3 regions of the Bacillus sp. HSf4 genome follow, and region 1 is predicted to be linked to each of the others. Evidence: predicted binding sites of a transcription regulator. Region 1 holds the regulator's gene; each other region holds the start of a gene.
What was found. Region 1 encodes LexA, which represses DNA repair genes until DNA is damaged. Its sites were predicted from a motif close to CGAACATATGTTCG; they were not measured.
Positions count from the first base shown of each region.

Region 2: the regulator LexA is predicted to act here: its motif matches at 3,274-3,287, upstream of uvrB (excinuclease ABC subunit UvrB).
Region 3: the regulator LexA is predicted to act here: its motif matches at 4,130-4,143, upstream of P3X63_RS00990 (WYL domain-containing protein).

Region 1 covers NZ_CP120679.1:2,029,540-2,035,842, forward strand. Annotated here, with positions in the region: gene P3X63_RS10400 (hypothetical protein) at 1-201, shown strand, start outside; gene P3X63_RS10405 (peptidase G2 autoproteolytic cleavage domain-containing protein) at 408-2,852, shown strand; gene lexA (transcriptional repressor LexA) at 3,084-3,707, opposite strand; gene yneA (cell division suppressor protein YneA) at 3,863-4,174, shown strand; gene P3X63_RS10420 (YneB family resolvase-like protein) at 4,194-4,883, shown strand; gene P3X63_RS10425 (DUF896 domain-containing protein) at 4,900-5,133, shown strand; gene tkt (transketolase) at 5,300-6,303, shown strand, end outside.
Region 2 covers NZ_CP120679.1:3,756,595-3,762,897, forward strand. Annotated here, with positions in the region: gene uvrA (excinuclease ABC subunit UvrA) at 1-1,213, opposite strand, end outside; gene uvrB (excinuclease ABC subunit UvrB) at 1,221-3,206, opposite strand; gene P3X63_RS19520 (CsbA family protein) at 3,386-3,619, opposite strand; gene P3X63_RS19525 (DUF5316 family protein) at 3,744-4,004, opposite strand; gene P3X63_RS19530 (PDZ domain-containing protein) at 4,139-5,347, opposite strand; gene swrA (swarming motility protein SwrAA) at 5,647-6,000, opposite strand.
Region 3 covers NZ_CP120679.1:169,160-175,462, reverse strand. Annotated here, with positions in the region: gene P3X63_RS01015 (glycoside hydrolase family 3 protein) at 1-17, shown strand, start outside; gene P3X63_RS01010 (exo-beta-N-acetylmuramidase NamZ family protein) at 30-1,259, shown strand; gene P3X63_RS01005 (PhzF family phenazine biosynthesis protein) at 1,383-2,252, shown strand; gene P3X63_RS01000 (DUF5391 family protein) at 2,302-2,718, opposite strand; gene P3X63_RS00995 (bile acid:sodium symporter family protein) at 2,779-3,756, opposite strand; gene P3X63_RS00990 (WYL domain-containing protein) at 3,875-4,099, opposite strand; gene P3X63_RS00985 (serine hydrolase domain-containing protein) at 4,254-5,429, shown strand; tRNA gene P3X63_RS00980 (tRNA-Thr) at 5,966-6,038, opposite strand; tRNA gene P3X63_RS00975 (tRNA-Asn) at 6,041-6,115, opposite strand; rRNA gene rrf (5S ribosomal RNA) at 6,158-6,273, opposite strand.

The DNA of each region.
Region 1 (6,303 bases):
GAGAAACATATAAAGCGAATCGCAAATACCGAAAACAGGCTGCTCTCCGTTGCTCAGTTATCCATGGTTGATGCAGCTGAAGCAGCGGAAAGTTCATCATCTGAAATGATCATCAATCCGCTCGAACCGCTAGAGCGCCATGTGGCAGCTTTGCTGCAATTAGAGAGGCGGCACTTGATCGCAGAAAATACAAAGCTATAATAAGCCGGCTTTAAAAGGATGGAGGGATCGGAAATACTGATCATCCGTCCTTTTTTTGCAGGGGTTAGAAGGATTACAGTGATGTATATCCAATTTATAACATAGATGTAAAATGGATGATTTGGCCGCTCCGTTTTCGAAATTTGAGACAGGCCTTCCCATCCGCATTTCAACGCCCATATTAAAAAGAAAGAGGTGTCCTTAGAATGGTTCATTCACAAAAACCTTCTGATGTGTCTCTAAATGCCGAATTGAGATCCACCGCTAAAGGTCAATTTTTAAAGCATCAAAACCGTTTGACGGAAATCGAGCAACTGAAAGCAAGGATGCAAAATCTCATTCAGCATGTCGAAACCTCTCAAAGCGTTGAGGTGACAGATGCAAGGGTGACGGCCGAAGGAGAGGCGGCCTCACTGTTGAAGGAGCGGCTTGATAAGGAGTATCACAAATTGCTTGGCAAAATCACTCGCGAAGTGAATGTTGCAGATTTCGGGGCTGTTCCTGATGGAAGGGATAATACTGAAGCTTTCCGCAATGCGATCGGAAATGGACGAGTTAAAGTGAACATTCCGGCGGGCGAATATTTTGTTCAAGGAATCAAGCTTCCGTCTTGGACATATCTTGTCGGACAAGGCAAAGGCGTCACTGTCATTAAACTTCATGAGGATACCCCGGCACATGAGTGGGTCATCACGAATGACGATTATGAAAATGGAAACCGTCATATTTTTGTCCAGGGAATGACTTTAGACTGGAATCCTGACAGACAATGCGGGGTGAGAAATCCTGGAGGGCAGTTTTCCAGCTGTTTAACGTTTGCAAAAGTCGAATTTGGCTGGATCAAAGATATTGAAGCCGTCAATGCAGGTCTCCACGGAATTGATATTACATCCCCGACATATGATCATTTGCCTGATACAGACTGGACAAAAGACGGCTCCAAATATATTTGGATTGATAACTGTGTCGCATATGGCGCCGGCGATGACGGCATCACTACGCATTACAGCGAATACATCTTTATTTCAAACTGCTATTCTGCAGCCCCTCGCGGCACAGAGCACGCCGAAGGCATGGCCAACTCCAACGGTATCGAGATTGATGATGGGTCAAAGCATGTCTGGCTTTTAAACAACGTGACAAGCGGAAACATTCGCGGGGTAGAAGTGAAAGCCCATGAAATGTGGCCGGCTTCTCAAAATGTCCATATTATCGGCCATATATCCTACCGGGATGTCCGCGCGTTTGACCTTCGGCATATCGGCCACCACCAGGCATCAGATCCGGAAAGCACCACAGCATACGATGTAACGCTTATTGATTGTACAGCGGTCGAGCCAGTCTTCAATTCTCTGTATGAGAGTGTGACCCCAAGAGCACTCGTTGTTTCAGCCTATAAAAATGTTTATATAAGCGGATTCACAGCGATCGGAAATCCGGATTACGACTATGGCGGCTATCCTGTAGTAGCATTGCAGTACCGAAGTCAAAACATTACGATCAATGGGATTAAGATTCGCGGATTTAAAAAGGCCGGCATCGATATTCGTTTATTGGGAGGGGCAAATCAAACCGATCATATCAAAATATCAAACTTTGATTTTTATCATTCAGCTCCAATCGGAATATCGATCGGAGGCGGACTCTATAACGTGAATATTATGAACGGAACCATGATAACAGAAGGCGGGACAGCAGGGATCCAGTCTCCGAATAGTCAGGCTGTCATCATCGGCGTTTTGGCGGAAGGGTACAGCGCCGCTGCATCCATTAAAGGTCAAACCTACCAGCAGATGCCCGTCAATTTAAAGGGCGGAGCCCAGATTGCAACCACCTCCGGTTTTGCATTTAATCAAACAAGCGCCGTTATTGCCGGAACCGGGGATATTACGGCAAAAGGTGAAAGAAATGCGGTCATCGGAGCTTCGGGCGGTTCCAGCACAGAGGGCTCCCGCGCATTTGTCACAGCTTCAAACAACTCTCATATTACAGGCAACGGCGTATCCAGAACGATACTTTCATCAGAAAGCATTACACTTGAAGAGCCGTACACTGTGGCCGGAGGTCACCAGTCAATCAAATGGCTCCTTGACTCCCGTTATGGAAATGGAGCATTTGCGGGGGCGGTAACCTCTTCATTAACCGGCTATGGAGAGTATTTTGAGAGTGAAAGCGGGCAGTTGATCGATACAGGCACCATCGTCACTTTAAAAGGAGAAAAAATAGCCCCTGCCCAAAGCGGAAATGATTTGCTGGGGGTTGTGTCAGAAACGACAGCTTTTGTTTCTGGGGCATCCAGCTTTGTCTGGCAGCGCCGCTATTTGACAAATGAGTTCGGCGGATTGATTGATGAAGAGGTAACCGATCATGAGACAGGGGAGCTGATTCGCCTCCCGAAACAAAATCCGGACTATAACGAGTCTTTGGAAGGGAGCTATCTGTCACGCGATGTCAGAGATGAATGGCATGTCGTCGGGCTTTTGGGCAGACAGTATGTACGTATTGACGGCACAGTGCGGCAAGGAGATTATTTAGGAGCGATTGACGGCATAGGGACAAAAGCAACTGAAGGTTCTTGGAAGGTGATCAAAATAACTTCTCCGTACACTCCTGAAAAAGGATACGGAATCGCTCTCGCCTTGATCAAATAGCGGGCGCCATAAAAACGGTCAGGAGAAAAACATTTTAAACATGAAGATTTATAAAAGTTTCCTGTGTGCAAAAATTTTGTTGACTATCAATAAATCATCATAGATAATGGACTTGTAAGCATATTATGAATTCCTCTTTTTCAGGTTCGCCCCCCAAAACAGCGGGAAGGGATGAACCTGATTTTTTTTGATATCAAAAAGGCCGCCGGTAAACCGGCAGCCGCTGCATCATTAGTGAACGGTTCTGAAGACGCCGATCACTTTTCCGAGAATGGTCACATTTTGCAGAATGATAGGCTCCATCGTGGGATTTTCAGGCTGCAGGCGGATGTGAGTCTTTTCTTTGAAAAACCGCTTGACGGTCGCTTCATCTTCTTCGGTCATGGCCACGACGATATCCCCGTTGTTGGCTGTGTTCTGCTGTTTGACAATCACATAGTCTTTATCAAGTATTCCCGCATCAATCATGCTTTCCCCCATGATCTCAAGCATGAAAACATGCTCGTCCGGCGGTGCCAGGCGGTCGGGAAGGGGAAAGTACTCCTCGATATTTTCCACAGCTGTAATCGGCGTCCCGGCTGTCACCTTTCCAATAACGGGAACGTTGACCACCTGGTTTTGCGGAATGTGAATGTCTTCTTCGGTATCCAGTATTTCGATGGCTCTCGGCTTTGTCGGGTCTCTTCTGATCAGTCCCTTTGTTTCAAGCCTTGCCAAGTGGCCGTGTACGGTTGAACTTGATGCAAGGCCGACCGCTTCGCCGATTTCCCTGACGGAAGGCGGGTAACCTTTGCGTTTCACTTCTTCCTTAATGAAACGCAAAATATCAAGTTGTCTTTTTGATAGCTTCGTCATGTTCTGCACCTCAAAACGTCGATTTTAGGTAGATTATAGCATGTTTTACCTCCAAGTACAAACATAGGTTCGAAAAAACGTTTGACAGAAACGTGTGTTCGTATGTATACTGAAAACACAAAAAGCGAACAAATATTCTGTTTGGGGTGATGGATTTGAAAAGGGAATCGTTGGTTTTCGTCGGTCTGCTTACTGCTGTGATCAGCTGCTGTATTCTGTTTTTGTCTCTTGCCGGGAAAATGGAGGAAAACAAGCAATATGTTAAAATAGAGGTGCAGGAAGGCGATACGTTATGGGAGCTTGCCGATCGCATCGAAGGCGGGAAAAACGCTGATAAACAAAAGTTCATTGAGTGGGTTGCCGACAAAAACGGCCTTTCGACGTCCGTCATCAGGCCGGGCGACGTTTTGATCCTTCCGGTAACCAAGCAGCACTCCCACCGGTATCAGCTTGCAGTCGTAGAATAATAAGGATGAGGGGATTTCTATGAACGCGATTATATACACCAGGGTGAGCACGTCAAAAGAGCAGCAGGAAACCTCCTTAAAACGGCAGGAAGAGGAGCTTGCAGCGCTTGCCGCCGAACACGGCATGACCGTTGTAAAGGTCATTTCAGAACAGGCGAGCGGATATGAGATGGACCGCGACGGCGTATTCGAACTGCTGGAAGAACTCAAAAGCTCAAGAGTAGATGCGGTCTTAATCCAGGATGACACAAGGCTTGGCAGGGGAAATGCAAAAATTGCCCTCCTTCACTGCTTATATAAAGAAGGCGTTCAAATTTATACGCTTGCTCACAGGGGCCGGCTGGAACTTTCCGAGGCGGACTCGATGGTGTTGGAAATTGTCAGCATCGTTGAGGAATATCAGCGGAAAATACATAACCTGAAAATTAAAAGAGGCATGAAAAAGGCGGTCGAAAACGGCTACCGTCCGGAAAGAAATTTGAAAAACCGGCATGAGGGAAGCGGAAGAGAACGGATCGAAGCACCGCTTTCGGAAATCATCCGGCTCAGGGAAAACAAGCTGACGTTTGCAGAGATTGCAGCCGTGCTGAGAGGCTTCGGCTACAGCATTTCAAAGGCAACAGTGCACCGCCGCTATCAGGAGTATAAAGAGGGACAGGTTCATTTGTTGTCAAATGGAAGCGAATTTAGTAGTATGAATGAGAAATAAACCAAAGGAGCATGTTATGATTTCCAAAGAAAAAATAGCCAGGATTAATGAGCTTGCGAAAAAATCAAAAACCGGCTCTTTAACAGACAAAGAAAAAGCGGAACAGCAGAAGCTCCGCCAGGAATACCTGCAAGGTGTCCGCGCTTCTATGAAAAACACGCTGAAAAATGTAACCATTGTTGACCCGGAAGGCAACGATGTGACGCCGGAAAAGCTCAAACAAGAAAAAAACAAGCGCGGGCTCCATTAATTTTAGGGAATACGTCAATATCGTATTCCTTTTTTGTATATACTACTGTTGTTTAAAATAACTGCAAATCATCATTTTTCAGCCGTCTTTTGAGACGAAATGGTTGTGAAAACTGATGGGTAGATTTATGATAAGGAAGTAGAGTACATACAGGAAGGGGATTAAAATGAAAACGATTGAATCAAAATCTGTCGCAACGATCCGGACTCTATCCATAGATGCGATTGAAAAAGCAAAATCCGGCCACCCGGGCATGCCAATGGGTACAGCTCCGATGGCTTATGCGCTTTGGACAAAAATGATGAACGTGAACCCGGAAAACCCAAATTGGTTTAACAGAGACCGGTTTGTGTTATCTGCCGGACACGGTTCAATGCTGCTTTACAGCATGCTGCATTTAAGCGGATATGACGTATCAATGGAAGATCTGAAGAATTTCCGCCAATGGGGAAGCAAAACTCCCGGACATCCTGAATTCGGTCATACTCCAGGGGTCGACGCGACGACAGGGCCGCTTGGCCAAGGAATCGCAATGGCTGTCGGTATGGCGCTTGCAGAACGCCATCTTGCGGAAACCTACAACCGTAATGAATATCGTGTCGTTGACCATTATACATACAGTATTTGCGGTGACGGAGATTTAATGGAAGGAATTTCCTCAGAAGCGGCTTCACTTGCCGGACATCTGAAGCTTGGCCGTTTAATCGTTCTTTATGATTCCAACGATATTTCTCTTGACGGAGATCTGGACCGTTCCTTCTCTGAAAATGTGAAACAGCGCTTTGAAGCGATGAAATGGGAAGTGCTGTATGTTGAGGACGGGAATAACATTGAAGAAATTACAGCTGCGATCGAAAAAGCAAAGCAGAATGTAGATCAGCCGACACTAATTGAAGTCAAAACAACGATCGGTTACGGTTCTCCAAACCGGGCTGGAACTTCCGGTGTTCACGGCGCTCCTCTCGGTGCAGAAGAAGCCGGTCTGACAAAAGAAGCATATAAGTGGACATATGAAGAGGATTTCTACGTTCCTTCCGAAGTCTACGATCATTTTAAAGAAACGGTCAAGGAAGCCGGCAAACGCAAAGAACAGGAATGGAACGAGCTGTTCGCCGCATACAAGAAAGCCCATCCGGATCTTGCAGAACAGCTTGAACTGGCAATGAAAGG
Region 2 (6,303 bases), 1.7 Mb from region 1:
GCTGGTTGGCCATGTATTTTTCCATCTGTTCGCGGATGTAGTCTGAGCTCGTTTCTTTATAACGTCTTTCGATATTTCGAATAACGCCTTCAAATTCGATATAACTTTCACGAACCTGACCAAAGTCATTTTCATATCTAAAATAGATCTGCTCCCCGCCGCTTCCATAGAGGATTTTCTCAAGCTGGTGTTTCGGCAGTTCCTTCACCGGCACATCCATATCGATTCCATAATGGCTGCAAACCGCCTCCAAAAGCTTTGGATAATATTGGGAGCTCTGCGGTTCCCATGGTGCGATCGCATGCTGTTTAAGCGACAGCTCATCATTTGGAATCACAAGGTCGACATCGACTTCCAATTTAGAACCGAGACCGTCGCAACTTGGACAGGCGCCGAACGGACTGTTGAAAGAAAACATTCGCGGCTCGAGCTCTCCGATCGAGAAGCCACAGTGCGGACAGGCATGATGCTCGCTGAAAAGCAGCTCCTCTTCGCCGATTACATCGATGATCACCCGTCCTTCGCCAAGGCGGAGCGCGGTTTCAAGCGAATCTGTGAGGCGGGCTGTCACGCCTTCTTTAATGACGATGCGGTCAACAACGACTTCGATCGAATGCTTTTTATTTTTCTCAAGTTCAATATCCTCGGAAAGGTCGTTCATTTCGCCGTCGATTCGGACTCTCACATAACCCTGTTTTCTAATTTGTTCGAGGATTTTCACATGAGTGCCTTTCCGCCCTGACACGACCGGAGCAAGCACTTGAATCTTCGTGCGTTCAGGATATTCCAGAATCCGGTCCGTCATCTGTTCGATCGTCTGCGACGTAATTTCAATGCCGTGAACAGGGCAAACCGGCTTCCCGACTCTCGCAAACAGCAAGCGGAGGTAGTCATAAATTTCCGTGACCGTTCCGACCGTCGAACGGGGGTTGCGGCTCGTCGTTTTCTGATCGATGCTGATCGCTGGTGAAAGACCTTCGATCGCATCCACATCAGGTTTGTCCATCTGCCCTAAAAACTGGCGGGCATACGCGGATAGAGACTCGACATAACGCCTTTGCCCCTCCGCATAAATCGTGTCAAACGCAAGGGACGATTTCCCTGAACCCGAAAGGCCTGTCAGCACGACAAGCTTATCCCGAGGAATCGAGACATCGATGTTTTTCAGGTTATGAGCCCTTGCTCCTTTCACCTCAATTCGTTCCATTGCCATACTCTATTCATCCTTCCGATTTTAACTCTAGAAGTAGGTCCCGAAGCTCGGCGGCCCGTTCGAAATCAAGCGCTTTTGCCGCTTCCTTCATATCGTGCTCCATCTGGGCGATCACTTTTTCGCGCTCTTTCTTCGTCAGTTTTGAAAGCTTCGGTTCCTCTTTTGCTTTGTATTCTTCCTGTTCTTCAGCCACATGTGTCGCGCGGATGACGTCGCGGATCTTCTTGTTGATCGTTTTCGGTGTAATGCCGTGTTCCTTGTTGTATGCTTCCTGCTGCTGCCTGCGCCGCTTCGTTTCATTGATCGCGATTTCCATGGAGCCCGTGATGTTATCCGCGTACATGATGACCCGGCCCTCGGCATTTCTCGCCGCCCGGCCAATCGTTTGAATCAAGGAACGCTCAGAGCGGAGGAAGCCTTCTTTATCCGCATCCAATATCGCCACAAGCGAAACTTCAGGGATGTCAAGCCCCTCCCTCAGCAGGTTGATGCCGACGAGAACGTCATGCTTGCCGAGGCGCAGGTCGCGGATGATTTCGATCCGTTCCAGCGTTTTAATCTCGGAATGCAGATAGGTCACCTTTATGCCGATTTCCTTCAGGTAGTCGGTCAAATCCTCTGACATTTTCTTCGTCAGCGTCGTGACGAGGACGCGTTCATTCCGGTCGATGCGCTGCCTGATTTCGCCGATCAGGTCATCGATCTGCCCTTCGATCGGCCTTACTTCGATAATCGGATCGAGCAGTCCGGTCGGACGGATGATCTGTTCAACCATTTCAGGAGAATGTTCCAGTTCATACGGACCAGGCGTCGCAGAAACATACACTATGTTGTGAATGTGCTTTTCAAACTCTTCAAACCTCAGCGGCCTGTTGTCTAAAGCCGAAGGAAGCCGGAAGCCGTGGTCGACGAGGACCTGCTTTCTGGCCTGGTCTCCGTTGTACATTCCTCTCACCTGCGGAATCGTGACATGAGACTCATCGATGACCATCAAAAAGTCATCGGGAAAATAATCGAGCAGTGTATACGGAGTGGACCCTGCCGGACGCAGCGTCAAATGTCTGGAATAGTTTTCGATCCCTGAGCAAAAGCCCATTTCACGCATCATTTCCAGATCGTATCTCGTCCGCTGCTCAAGGCGCTGCGCTTCAAGCAGCTTGCCTTCATCATGCAGAACTTTAAGGCGTTCTTCCAGCTCCGATTCAATGTTCACGATCGCTTTCTTCATCTTTTCTTCACGGGTGACGAAGTGGGAAGCCGGAAAGATGGCAACATGGTCCCGCTCCCCTAAAATTTCGCCTGTCAAGGCATCGACTTCCCTGATCCGTTCGATTTCGTCTCCGAAAAACTCGATGCGGATGCAGTGCTCATCCCTTGAAGCCGGAAAGATTTCGACGACATCGCCGCGCACCCTGAATGTCCCGCGCTGAAAATCGATGTCATTCCGGGCATACTGAATGTCAACGAGCTTTCTGAGAAGCTCATTGCGCTCAATTTCCATCTCCGTTCTGAGCGAAAGCACGAGCTCTCTATATTCCTCCGGCGAACCCAAACCGTAAATACAAGAGACACTCGCCACGATGATGACATCTTTGCGTTCAAAAAGAGCGGATGTGGCTGAGTGCCTCAATTTATCTATCTCATCATTAATGCTGGCGTCTTTTTCAATAAACGTATCGGTCTGAGGCACATAGGCCTCCGGCTGATAGTAGTCGTAATAGCTCACAAAATATTCGACTGCGTTGTTCGGGAAAAACTCCTTAAACTCGCTGTACAGCTGACCGGCAAGCGTTTTGTTGTGGGCGATGACAAGCGTCGGTTTATTGACCTCTTTAATCACGTTTGACATCGTAAACGTCTTGCCTGTACCGGTCGCCCCCAGGAGCGTTTGATGCTTTTTGCCTTCCCGAATGCCTGCAACAAGCTGTTCAATCGCTTTCGGCTGATCGCCCTGGGGCTGATAATTCGAGACTAATTCAAAGCGGTCTTTCACAAAAAAGCCTCCGTTTCTTTACGAAATCTTCCTGTTTTATTATTTTAACACATCCAAACAAAAAATACGAACTAAAGTTCGGTTTTTGTGTTTTTCCACAAACCGTTTTTTCGATCCATCAAAAAATCCCTCCTTTTTCTCATCAAAAGCAGGGCTTCACAGCAAATTCACGGCGGTTTCTATGAGTCTTCCTTCTTTTCGCCGGCCTTTTTGGCCGCATAAAGAGCACCGGCCACAAGCGAGACGATATCAAGTCCTACGATAAAAAAGGTTTCCGTATAACCCTTTAAATAGGAAGCGAATAACAGCGCAGCCGTAAGCGCGATTCCGACATAATGATTATAGGTCACCCTTGTAAAAAACAAGACAAGGAAAAAAGGAAAAATTAGTGCAAAAACGGCTTTTGTAAACACAAAAACCCTCCTCACGTTTGTTGATCTTATTCGATTATATTAAAGAACAAAGAAACGGACAAACGCGGGCACTCACTTTTTTATGTTACCCAAATGAAAGCCGCATTATTCGAAAGCGGCTCTTCTAAAAGGCGAAAAATAATGAGATTCCGGCCGCCAATAGATTCGGCAGCGCAAAAACGGCGAGTCCATTCGTCATCTTTCCGTTCCCGTCTCTTCCACCAAAACGATCTCCGCTCACGAACGAAAGCAAGGCTGACAGAATCATTGAGCCAAGACCGGCTGTTCCGGAAATTTTGTAGATAAAGGTCCAATCGCCGGCAACCGCCGAAATCAGTGCAGCAGCAAAACATACGATTATACCCGAGAGAAAAGCCTTTTTCATTCAACCTACTCCTTCAACCAGATCTATTCATCACAATATCGGAACGTTAGAAAAAACACAATAAAAACGGTTCGCGTTTCTTTTACAATAAGAGAAAAAGCGCCTGAACCAGACGCTTTTTTGGGAAACCGGAATTAGTGCGTTTCCTTAGCCGCAGCCGTTTCGGCAAGGGCCGGAGCTTCATCTTTCACAAACAAAATCCCGAGCTCATGATGCTCTCCTTCATATGAAGCCCTCTGCTCAAAGCGGACCTCGTTGTTCAAGCCGACCACTTCAAGCTTGAAGAAGGCGCGGTTTTTTTGGAGTGCTTCATAAAAATCCGCTTCATTTTTGACTTCGATGCCGTTCACTTTCGTAATAATTTCGCCGATCTGAAGGCCGAGGCCGGCAGCCGGGGTGTTGGGAATGATCCCGAGCACCATCAGCCCGCGATCTCTTTTAGAAAAGTAGAAAGGTGCGGAATTATCGTTCATCCGCTGCTTCCAAGTCAGAAAGGCTCTGCCGGCCACAGCGGTAACGGCTGCTGCGGCGGCAAGCGGCGTCCACCATATACTTCCTGCTGCAATCAGCAATGTGATGATACCGAGAACACTGATGCGCCTTGCTGTAATTTTGATGCTGACAATCGGAAGCGACCCTTGAACCCGCTGCCCGAAACCGACAAAATACGGGATCCACAATAATTGAAAGGCGCCGTCGTGAACGGACAGAACAGGCCACCATGGGACGGACGATTCGATCGCCTGCCCGGGAATCAAAATGAACAAAGGCAGGAGCCAAACGCGGCCCGCGATCTGCTGTCCGATCGGCAGCCCCCTCCTGCTCATCACAATTGACGGGGACGTCCTGACATGGGCCGTTTTGTAAGCCAGCATCCCTTCAGTAAACAGAAGAAGACCGAGCAGGACGGCGGCTGCCGGCCAATTTGCGAAGGATAGCTGCGGGATCACCTGATCAATCGCGTCCGGATTGACGTACTCGAGCGCAATGCCGGCTAATATGCTCAAGCCGAGCGTGTAAGCCGAAGACAGCATGCTCTGCCTGAACGTTAAAGCACAAATTGCGGTCACTGCCGCAATGATGATCAGCATTCCGAACGGGAGGGACAGCCCCAGTCCAAAGGTAACAATGGACAGAAGGATGCCCGCCAAAATCCCTTTTGAATATGTAAACTGAAGTTCATCATAAATATCTTCAATGCGCGTATGAAATGTTTTTCTTTCACGTTTGATCCGGGCATAGCCGTAAGCCAAGCTCATGACCATCATAAAATAGAAGAGCGGGTGCACAAAAAACCATCCGGCTCCTTTTAAAAGTTCAATCAAGCTTTCTTCAACTGACAAGGAAACGTTCACCGCCTCAAACCAAGCATGCAGGTGCCGCCGCACATGCGACGGCCTTTTCACGTTGGATATTTTATGGAGAAATCCAGCTTGTCTTGGCATCCTTTAGCAAAGGAACAACAGAGGACGGACGCTCAGACGGAGACGCCTGAGCAGTGCCTCGATTCGTCACTTGCAAGACGCCGGGCGCTTTTAAACGCGCATTCGTGACGAGAAATGCCAGCACCTTCAGGCAAGCTGGTGCATTTTATTATTATTCTAACAAATAATAAAATCCTTGGGTATGGTAAACGCGAGGTTTATTTTTCTTGGCTCATCCAAAGCGTCACATTGGAGAGCGAAAAATCCTTTAAATAATGATTGACCTCAACATCCAAAATATCTCCAATCAGCTGCATGGACCGTTTGATATCTGTTAAATTGATGCCAAGGCGCTTATGGTTGTCCATCAAATAGTTGAAATAAAGCTCCGCACATTCCTCATTAATGTCTTCCACACTCTCAACGGAAGTGTAGTTCACGAGGTATCTGCTGAACAGCATCAGCAGCCCCACTGCCTTTGTAGCGGAAAATGTAACGTCTTGTGATCGAACTTTTAACTGCTCCACTAATTCATAGTATTTTTTCTCTCTCACAATACTTGCCCTTTTCAATCGTGTACCCCCATTTATGATTTATATATAAGAAAAGCGCAAGCGTCAGACGACTCCACCAACCAGAGACGAAGAACGCAAACAGCGCTAACATTCTTCGCAAAAAAAATGCACGCATTATAATTTATGAAAGGTCTGTTTCTATTTTAAAAACTTTTCCTTTGCTATACAACTTGCAAAAGTTACATTTTTACTGCATCTTTACATCCTTATAAAGTCTCCCATATACTTATGTTATCGGGTCATTTCTATTCATTATGAATGTTTTTTTTATGAAAAAACAAAAATTTTAGGTAAAAAGGT
Region 3 (6,303 bases), 1.9 Mb from region 1:
GTAAACCGCTTCGATAAGGAGGGGATTGAATGAAAAAACAAGCGTTTTGGCTGATCACTGGATTGGTTGTCTTAAGCACACTGACGGCGGCGGCTGCCTATCCGGAAAAAGAAAAGAAAGCGAAAGTTTCACCAGGCATCGAAGTGCTCATAGAAAAGAAACGTTTTTTAAAAGGAAAGAAAGTGGGGCTCATCACAAATCCTACCGGTGTAAATGCTGAGTTGACGAGCAGCATCGATTTGCTTTACCAAGACCGAGATATTGAGCTGACAGCGCTTTTCGGCCCGGAACACGGCGTCAGGGGAGACGCGCAAGCCGGCGACGAAGTTGAATCATATATTGACGAAAAAACCGGTCTGCCCGTCTACAGTCTTTACGGTGATACGAAAAAACCCACACCGGAAATGCTGAAAAATGTTGATGTTCTTCTTTTTGATATTCAAGACGTCGGAACACGCTTTTACACCTATATCTACACCATGGCATACGCAATGGAAGCAGCCAAAGAAAACGACATTCCGTTTATCGTACTGGACCGGCCAAATCCGCAAAGCGGCACAAAAGTGGAAGGCCCGGTTCTCGACCCTGATTATTCATCATTTATCGGAAGATATCCGATCCCTTTAATACACGGCATGACAGCTGGAGAACTGGCAAAGCTTTTCAACCGGGAGTTTGACATCGGAGCTGATTTAACCGTCATCAAAATGAAGGGCTGGAAACGGAAGATGTTTTTTGAGGATACAGGGCTTCCTTTCGTCCTTCCTTCTCCAAATATGCCGACGGCTGACACAAGCATCGTTTATCCCGGCACAGGCTTAATCGAAGGCACCAACGTTTCCGAAGGAAGAGGAACAACCAAGCCTTTTGAGCTCATAGGCGCACCTTACATGAAAAGTACAGAGCTGGCAGACAAACTAAACAGCCTGAAGCTGCCCGGCGTTGTATTCAGAGCAGCATCCTTTACACCGACGTTTTCAAAGCATCAAAACAAACTGTGTCACGGTGTTGAGCTTTACGTGAAAAACCGCACCGCCTTTCAGCCTGTCAAAACCGGCATCGCGATCATAAAAACGATTCATGATCTTTATCCAAACGACTTTGAATTCCTCCCCAACAGCCATTTCAACCGCCTCATTGGCAACGGATGGGTCAAAACAATGATTGAACAAGGTGCTTCATTAGACGACACCGTTGCAAAATATGAAGCGGAGCAGAAACGGTTTATGAATGTCAGAAACAAGTATTTGCTTTATTAGGAAGAGCGGCAGGCGCTCTTCTTTATTTTTTAGGCTTAGACTGTTCAATAGCCCCCATCTCGTGTAAGATATGTAAAACTGCTTGAGGCAGGAAGTGGCATTTTAAGGGGGAGAGATTTCAACATGGAATTTTATCTTGTAGATGTGTTTGCAGAGGCAAAATACACAGGAAACCAGCTCGCTGTTTTTAAAGTCGAAAAGGACCTATCGAGTGACGAGATGCAAAAAATCGCGAGGGAAATCAATTTTTCCGAAACAACATTTATTTTTGGAAAACAGAGAAACGGCGGGTATGACGTCCGAATTTTCACCCCGGAAAAAGAAATTCCGTTTGCGGGCCATCCGACATTGGGCACAGCATTTATCATTCAAAATGAAATCGAAACTGGACTTTCTTCAAAGATCATTTTGAATGTAGAAGTTGGCGCCATTCCAGTGACGTTTGACAAAAGTGAAGATCAGGTCATTTGGATGAAACAAAACCCTCCTGTGTTTAACAAAACCTTTGACAAAGAAATGATGGCAGGCGTACTGGGAATCGATATATGCGATATAGACGCGAATTTCCCGATACAGGAGGTTTCCACAGGTCTTCCCGCGGTTATTGTTCCATTAAATTCGCTGAATGCAGTTAAAAAATGCAAAGTCAACAGAGAACGGTATGAAGCTTTTATAAAAGAAACAGAAGCCAGTCTGCTCGTTTTTTCTACGGAAACATATCATGAACAAAACGACATCAATGCCCGGGTATTTTGCGACTGTTTCAGCGTTCCGGAAGATCCTGCAACAGGAAGCGCAATCGGGGATCTCGCAGGATATTTACTGCATAACAGTTACTTAAGTAAAAATCATCTCAGCATAAGGGCTGAACAAGGGTTTGAAATAAACCGACCTTCCCTGCTTTATATTGAAGCGCAAACAACGGAAAACAGCATAGAGATCCATGTCGGCGGAAACGTTCACCTGATCGCAAAAGGAACTTGGAGAACTTGAAGATAGCGCGGGGTCTTTTTATTCGTCTTAAGCCTGTAAAGAGGCAAAATCAGAAAGAAGTATTCACTGACGGCCGGCGAAAAGCGACGAATAACCAAATAACATTCACGAAGGCTAACACAATGCAGATACCGATGATTCCTAATAATGAAGGCGTCGTTCCACTAAAGGCTCCAAATATCAAAATAATTGGAATCATCGCAATAACGGCCAATAGTCCGATTCCGCAAAGAACGGCCATCACAAACTTCATTGCATTAATTCCAATCATATATACAATAAGAGGCAGCATATAAAATAGCAAAACGGTTGCCATTGCCGCCCACATACCTAATGAACCAAACTGATTAACGTTAGGTCCTGAATCCGCAAGCGGGGAAAGTGAAGCAGAGACTAACAAAGAACAAAATAGGACTGCAGAGATTAAAGTCATGATCATCACACTTACTTTATTCGTTTTAATCATTTTTCTCTCCTTAACGAACTTCAATTTAAACTTGCAGGCGGAAACATTGAGTCTGACCTTCTATGAAGGCAGACTCGTTTTTTTATCGACATGACACGATTTCTTCAACTCGCTTCTTGCCAGCATTTGGCCAAACAACGCCGCCAATATTTGTTGAAACAGCATGCCGATCACGACCGGCACGGCCACTTTCGCCGGAAAAAAACTGGTGGCCAAGACGGCGCCTGCGCTGATATTACGCATGCCGCCAGTAAAAATTAAAGCAGTGATTTCCTCCTGCGGCCGTTTCAACAGCCTGCCTAATAGCCACGCTGTTACATAGCCTGTGAAGGCCACTAAAAATACCGTCACCGCTATTGTTAAAAACCGAAGGTCAACAGATTTCAGGTAAGGAGCGACAACTGAGCTGTTAATAGCAACGACGAGGGCCAAGCCGATTTTAGAAAACGGAGCACAATTGGCGCTTAATCGCGCTGTTTTTTCCGGATCTGAAAACTGATTGACGAGCATGCCCAACAAGGAAGGGATGACAACCATTCCGAACAAGCCCTTCATCATCCCCGCCACATCCATTTCCACATGAGCACCTGCAAGCACTGAAAGGCTGAACGGCACAATAAAAGGAGAGAGGATTGTATCAATTAAAATAATCGACAGGGTCAAGCCGACATTCCCTTTATGCATGGCCGCCCAAATCATGCTTGTTATACCGGTTGGTATCACAACGCCAAGAACGAGCCCCGTAATCGTTAATGAATCCCCATGAAACACAAGGTGACCCGTAGCCAATGCCAACAGCGGCATAAATATATGCAAAACAAACAGAGCCAGCAGCATTGGCAGGGGATGAATCACCGCTGCCTTTAGAGACTGAAAGTTGGCTGCCAAACTTCCGGCAAACGTCATAAAAGCAAAAATCCACGGTACAAAATCCGCAAACCCATTTAAATAGGCTGACAGCAGCACCCCGCTGACAACGCTGACAGGCGTCAGTAAAGGCATTATTTTTCCAAGTGTTTGATTGATGGTCTGAAGCATAGGTGTAAAACGCCCGCTCTCTTTAAAACATATTTACATTAATTATAACAAAAGATGGAATATTAAAACAGGAAGGGATTGAATAAGCGGAAGACTGTGTACAGAGGAGAACACGTATCTATGCATAATTAGCCGGATTTGTTCTTTTTTTATGCGGAAGCACAGCCAAAATGGCCTCGCTTTTAAACATTCTGATCTGGCGCTTTTGGAAACAGAATGCCTTCACATAACCATTTTTGATTTGTTTAACGAGAATCGTCCTTTTTGTGAATTCGCTTTTCTTCATATAAATGATATCGACCGGAAAACAGTCTTCCATGGCCCGCTGCAGCATGTTTTGCATCTTCTCACTCCTTTCATATATTATTTTATACGAACACTCGTTCTGTTTCAAGAGTAAATTTTGGCACACATGAAAATTTTAGCAGTAAATAAGAAACTTTTTAAGGAGATCATGCGTCAGTAAATACGTCACATCTTTTAGAAGGAGTACCGCCATGTCAAGAACGTACCGAACACGAATAAAAAAAAGAAAAAGGCATAACAGAAATCGGAGACTGCTCATTTTCGCCTCTCTCCTTATTTGCGGATTAATTTATATCGCTTTTCCAAAAGCCCCAAATGATCAACAGGAACATCATGTGCAGGCAACTGAAAAACAAACAAAACCAGAGAAGAAAAAGAACACGTCTCATAAGAAAAAAGAAGAAAAACAAAGTCATATCATAACAAAAAACGATAATGCACAATTGGACGACTATTTAAAAAGCATTGAATTCAGCGGTACAGCACTGATTGTAGACAAAGGAGAAGTTGTTACAAGCAAGGGCTATTCGTATGCAAACCGGAAACAACAGGTGCCGAATACGCCGGATACCGTCTTTTATATCGGTTCTTCTCAAAAAGCGATTATTGCAACTGCCATTCTTCAGCTTGAAGAAAAAGGACTGCTGTCAGTAAACGACCCGGTTTCGTTATACCTTCCGGATTTTCCAAATGGCACAAACATCACCCTCTATCATTTTCTGACACACACATCAGGCATTCGCGGGCATAAAGAAGGCACTGGCTATATTTCACCAGACGACCTTATACAAGACATTGAGGATCGCGGGGTTAAATCAGGGCCCGGACAATGGAATTACAAAGACTCCAACTATTCTGTTCTGGCTTACATTGTTTCAAAGGTAAGCGGCGAACCTTTAGATCAATATGTCGAAGAACATATTTTTAAACCTGCCGGCATGAAGCATGCAGGGTTTTATAAAACCTTTTCCGATCAGTCTTACCAGTCAACAGGTTATAAGCTCAATGCACTTAAAAAGCTGTATACGCCTGATATGCCTGATTTATCACAGCTTTACGGAGCAGGGGATATATACATGACCGCTTATGACATGTACTTGTTTGATAAGGCGCTTTACGACAGAAAAATTATTAGCGATGAAAGTTTCACAAAAATGTTTACGCCAAACAAAGCCACATACGGGATGGGCTTTTATATTTCTCCGGGAAGCTATTCAAGCCACGGCGTGATGCCCGGGTATAATATTTTAAACAGCTTCAGCCTGACAGGGGACAGATACGTGATACTCTTTTCCAATATCCAAAATAATATTAAATCATTTGGGACCGTCAACAATCGCATCTTCTCTATTTTAAACGGATCTTAAATTGAAAGGGATTTATTCGCTTTCGTCGAAGAAGTAATAAGACTAAAAAGACATGAGGGTTGTTTAGAATGTCAGCTTTAACGATTAGCAAATTACTGCTTGTCATCACAGTTTTAGGCTTATTTGTTTGGACTTTTAGAGGCCAAAAGCATTTCGATCAGGAAATATTCAAATACGGCAGGTACATGATCTATCTCTTGGTTTTAGAAATAGCGGCAATCGTATTATTTGGCTCCGGATAACAAAAGCAGGCATCGTGTGCCTGCTTTTGTCTTTTCTCTAACGAGGGTTCAGAATATATTCCCACTACAAATAACACATAAGGAAAACTTCCCGATAACCTAATTATTGCTGGCAAAACAAAAACACGGCCTCTAGCTTTTAACAAGAGACCGTGATTTGAGGATTCTTCCCTATTGTGATCACTTATTTAAACGTTTGTTTAAACCTTACGTTAAAGCGACCGCTGTATAATTCATCATCAAAACAAAAAAAGCTTTCTCATTCTTGAGAAACCAGATCGTCAGTTTTTATTAAGCTTCCAAGCGGGCTCGAACCGCTGACCTCTTCCTTACCATGGAAGTGCTCTACCTGCTGAGCTATGGAAGCATTGGCTCCGCAGGTAGGATTCGAACCTACGACCGATCGGTTAACAGCCGATTGCTCTACCACTGAGCTACTGCGGAATAAATTAAGCTTCATTTCATGCAAGGTAAAATATATAAATGGCTTGGCGGCGTCCTACTCTCACAGGGGGAAGCCCCCAACTACCATCGGCGCTGAAGAGCTTAACTTCCGTGTTCGGCATGGGAACGGGTGTGACCTCTTCGCTATCGCCACCAAACCTTATTTGAGAGGTGTTCTCTCAAAACTA